DNA from 2 places in the Lactiplantibacillus brownii genome. Region 1 is predicted to be linked to the other one. Evidence: predicted binding sites of a transcription regulator. Region 1 holds the regulator's gene; the other holds the start of a gene.
What was found. The regulator HrcA, encoded in region 1, represses chaperone genes, less so after heat shock. The targets are predictions, from matches to a motif close to TTAGCACTCNNNNNNNNNGAGTGCTAA.
Positions count from the first base shown of each region.

Region 2: a site for HrcA is predicted at 1,498-1,524, ahead of groES (co-chaperone GroES). Genes of this name have one in related genera too.

Region 1 covers NZ_JAVCWF010000001.1:1,649,593-1,652,006, reverse strand. Annotated here, with positions in the region: gene budA (acetolactate decarboxylase) at 1-430, shown strand, start outside; gene hrcA (heat-inducible transcriptional repressor HrcA) at 584-1,627, shown strand; gene grpE (nucleotide exchange factor GrpE) at 1,648-2,247, shown strand; gene dnaK (molecular chaperone DnaK) at 2,285-2,414, shown strand, end outside.
Region 2 covers NZ_JAVCWF010000001.1:658,621-661,034, reverse strand. Annotated here, with positions in the region: gene groL (chaperonin GroEL) at 1-1,139, opposite strand, end outside; gene groES (co-chaperone GroES) at 1,189-1,473, opposite strand; gene RA086_RS02725 (CPBP family intramembrane glutamic endopeptidase) at 1,664-2,299, shown strand; gene RA086_RS02720 (redox-sensing transcriptional repressor Rex) at 2,361-2,414, opposite strand, start outside.

The DNA.
Region 1 (2,414 bases):
GGCGTTTCAGCAACAAGTGCAAGCCGACAATCAATTAACGAATGTTTTTGCCGCGATTCGCGTTGACGGTAGTTTCAAGCGGGTTAAGACTAGAGTTGCGCCACATCAAACTAAGCCTTACCAGACTTTGGTTGCCGCGACGGCCACTCAGCCTGAATTTGAAGGGACCGACGTCAAGGGAACAATCATCGGTTATTTTGCGCCGCACCTATTCCAAGGGGCGACGGTGGGTGGCTTCCACTTACACTTCTTGAGTGCAGATCATCAACTTGGCGGGCATCTCTTAGATTTTGAAATTGATCAGGCCCAACTGAAAGTTCAAAAATTTGCTGATTTTCAAGTACACCTACCCATTGATAATGCAGATTACTTACAGGAACAATTTGATAATGAAACCATTGATTCAGCCATTAACAAAGCTGAACGCTAGGTTGATGGGTCCGAGGAAAGCTTCCTCGGACTTTTTTAGCACTCGACCAATTATTTTGCTAAAATACTTTGTCTTTCCTTGACTTTAAGGGGTGGGGTTGTTATATTAGTAATTGTGTTAGCACTCCATTAAGTTAAGTGCTAAAAAGAGGTGATGATCACGTTAACTGAACGACAAAGCCTAATTTTGAAGGCGATTGTCCGTGACTATACCGAAGGCGGTACCCCAGTTGGGTCCAAATCTTTAGTCCAAGAGTTGCCGATGAAGGTTAGCTCCGCCACGATTCGTAATGAAATGGCGCGACTTGAAGATTTGGGATTAATCGTCAAAACGCATTTGTCTTCTGGTCGAATTCCATCAATTAAGGGTTATCGTTATTATGTTGATCATATCCTGACACCTGAAAAGGTGGATAATCGTGACTTGAAGGTCATCCAACATTCGTTGGGTGGTGAATTTCATAAGATCGATGAGATCGTGGCGCAGTCGGCGGATATCTTGTCACAATTGACGAGTTATACGACTTTTACCCTACGGCCGGAATTGAAACATAGTCGGCTCAGCGGCTTCCGTTTAGTACCGCTTGGCAATCATCAAGTCATGGCCATTCTGGTGACTAATAACGGGGATGTTGAGAATCAGACGTTTACGATTCCGAATGATCTTTCCGGTGATGAACTAGAGCCAGTCGTTCGTTTTATCGATGATCAATTGATCGGCCTGCCGTTAGAAGACGTCCTCGCCAAATTACAACAAGAGATTCCATTGAAATTATCGCGTTATTTGCAAAATCCCGATGGTTTCTTGGATATTTTTGGCAGTGTGTTGTCCAAGGCAGCTTCCGAAAGGTTTTATGTTGGTGGCAAGTTAAACTTGTTTAACTATACGAGTCAACAGAATCCGAAAGAAATGCGATCATTGTATTCATTGCTAGATCAAACGGATAACTTGGCCAATGTGATTGGCACACCTGGTCAACACATTCAAGTTCGGATCGGGAATGAGATCACCAACGATTTATTGAAAGACTACAGTTTGATCACCGCAACGTATGACGTTGATCAGCACGGGCAAGGTATTATCGCCTTGCTTGGGCCGACAGCCATGCCATACTCACGGATGATCGGTCTGATGGGTGCGTTTCAACGTGAACTGGCCCGCAAACTGTTAGATTATTACCGGTACTTTGACGAGTGACGGACAGGGAGATGAAATCATTGGCAAAGAAACCAACTAGCGCAACCGATTCAGCTGAAAGTACGGCTAGCCAAGCGGCGCAATCCACTGCCGACTCAGCAACAGCTAAGTCGACGGCAGAAAAAGCGACGACTAAAAAGGCAGCAGCAACCAAGGTTGATCCTCGTGAGGCTCAAATTGCAGCATTAAAGCAGCAATTGGACCAGAAGGATGATCAGTTATTGCGAACCCAAGCTGAATTGGTCAATATGCAAAATCGTTTCAAGAAAGAGCAAGCATCGATCATTAAATATGATGGTCAGACGTTGGCAAAGGACGTGTTGCCAGTGCTGGATAACTTGGAACGAGCATTAGCCACCGCGGCTACCGATGAAACTGCTAAGCAGTTGAAGAAGGGTGTCGAAATGGTTTATGGGCATTTGCAAGAAGCCCTCAAAAAGAATAGCGTAACTGAAGTTCCAGCAGATGGTGAGAAATTTGATCCGAACGTTCACCAGGCCGTGCAAACGGTGCCGGCGGACAAAGATCATCCTGCCGAAACGGTAGTTCAAGTTTTACAAAAAGGTTATCTATTTAAAGACCGGACGCTTCGACCTGCAATGGTTGTTGTGGCCCAGTAATAATAAAAAAATAAAATTAAAAGAGGTTTGTTAATTTATGGCAAGTAATAAAATTATCGGGATTGACCTCGGGACGACTAACTCTGCGGTTGCCGTACTCGAAGGTAGCGAACCAAAGATTATTACGACTCCTGAAGGCGGCCGGACGGTCCCATCAGTTGTCGCAT
Region 2 (2,414 bases), 990 kb from region 1:
CCGACCCGCACAACGGCGACCCCGCCAGCCAACTTAGCTAAACGTTCTTGGAGCTTTTCTTTATCAAAATCAGAAGTGGTTTCACTAATTTGGTTACGGATGAAGTCAACTCGTTCTGAGATGGCATCCTTAGCACCAGCACCCTCAACGATGGTGGTGTTATCTTTAGTAACCGTAACTTTGTTAGCTTGACCTAATTGATCAATCGTAGTGTCTTTCAATTCAAGACCTAAATCATCAGTGATGACCGTCCCACCAGTTAAGATGGCAATATCTTGTAATTGTTCCTTACGCCGATCACCAAAACCGGGTGCCTTAACTGCAACGACATTGAACGTCCCACGCATCTTGTTTAAGACTAAGGTTGGTAAAGCTTCACCAGAGATATCATCCGCGATGATCAACAATGGCTTGCCTTGTTCAACGATTGATTGCAATAATGGTAAGATATCTTGAATATTCGAGATCTTCTTATCGGTAATTAAAATGTAAGGGCTATCGAGGTCTGCTTCCATCTTATCGTTATCGGTAACCATATATTGTGATAAGTAACCACGATCAAATTGCATACCTTCAACAACATCCAAGCTTGTGTCAACGCCACGTGATTCTTCAATCGTGATGACGCCATCATGACCAACTTTTTCCATTGCTTCAGCAATTAACTTACCAGTTTCTTGACTTGAAGATGAAACCGCCGCGATTTGAGCGATATCTTCTTGTGTCTTAACTTCGTGAGCCATTGCATGCAATGAATCAACCGCCGTCTTAGTCGCTTCTTCGATCCCACGACGAATGCCAACTGGGTTAGCACCGGCAGTTACGTTCTTCATACCTTCATTAACGATCGATTGTGTTAAGACCGTCGCAGTAGTCGTCCCATCACCGGCGATATCATTAGTTTTAGAAGCAACTTCCGAAACTAATTTAGCACCCATGTTTTCAAAATGGTCGTCTAATTCGATGGCCTTAGCAATTGTGACCCCATCATTAGTAATAGTTGGTGAGCCATATGATTGTTCCAAAACAACGTTACGACCCTTAGGACCAAGCGTTGATTTTACAGTGTCAGCTAATTGATCGACACCTTTGAGCATTGCTGAACGTGCGTCTTCAGAAAACTTTAATTCTTTAGCCATTATCTGTATTCACCTCATAAATAGTTTTTAATTAAATCATTTAAATGGATTAGTCTTCGACTGCGACAATATCTTTTTCGTGCAAAACAAGATACGTAGCGCCTTCATACTTAACTTCAGTACCAGCGTATTTGTCAAACAAAACTTGTTCGCCGACTTTGACACTTGGGGCTACTTTAGACCCGTTATCTAAAACACGGCCATCGGAAACGGCAACAACTTTACCGCTTTGTGGCTTTTCCTTAGCGTTATTGGCAATAACGATTCCGCCAACTGTTTGTTCTTCTTCTGCTTGTTGTTGCAAAATGACACGATCACCTAATGGTTTTAACACGTGAATCCCTCCATTTGTTCTTTTTTAGCACTCCTAAAGTTCAAGTGCTAATCACAAAATCAACTATAACATTTTCATTTGAGAATGCAAGTTATTCGTCAATAATTAGTCAAAGAATGTCAAATCGACTATAATGGGACTACTTAAGTCAAGTTTGACTCGAAATCTACACCGTAAGGACGTGAAAGAAATGGCCAATCGCCGCCAATCTCTCAGTATTTTAGTTTGTTATTTTATCGTTTATGCGTTGCCCACTTTATTAGTCACGGGCTTCCCACACTTGGGTTCAGAAGTTTACCTTATCCAAACTTTAGATTACTTAATCGGTGCCATAATCATCGGTTGGTTGGCTTGGCACCATGCCCAGCCCAACACCATTGAGCAACAGCCTAGCACTTGGTTATCGACCATTCTCTGGGGCTTAGCTGGTACCTTTATCGTGATTGTCGGCCAAAATGCCATCTTAAACTTGACTCGTTTGTTAGGTCAATCAACTGCATCTGAAAACACCAGTACTTTACTCGCAGTTGGGCAAAAGTACCCCTTCTTTTTCTTGGCTGTGCTTGTTGGGGCCCCAATTATGGAAGAAATCGTTTTTCGGAAAGTTATTTTTGGCTTTTTCACGCCGGTCACTGGAAGCATTGGTGCCGCGGTTATTTCCAGTCTACTGTTCAGTTTCGCCCACGCGGACGGTCATCTCATCCTCTACGCCTTTGTTGGCCTGTTCTTCTGTTGGCTCTACCGCCACACCGGTCGCATTCAGACTTCAATGATTGCACATGTTTTGATGAACGGCGCGGTTGTCATACCGATACTTTTCAATTAAATCAGCTTAAAATAAAGACGCAGCCAGCTTTTGCTAGTTGCGTCTTTTTAAACTTCATTCGTTACTTTTCAGCTTTAGATTTATCGCCAAGTTGTTCACCATAATGTTCAATAAA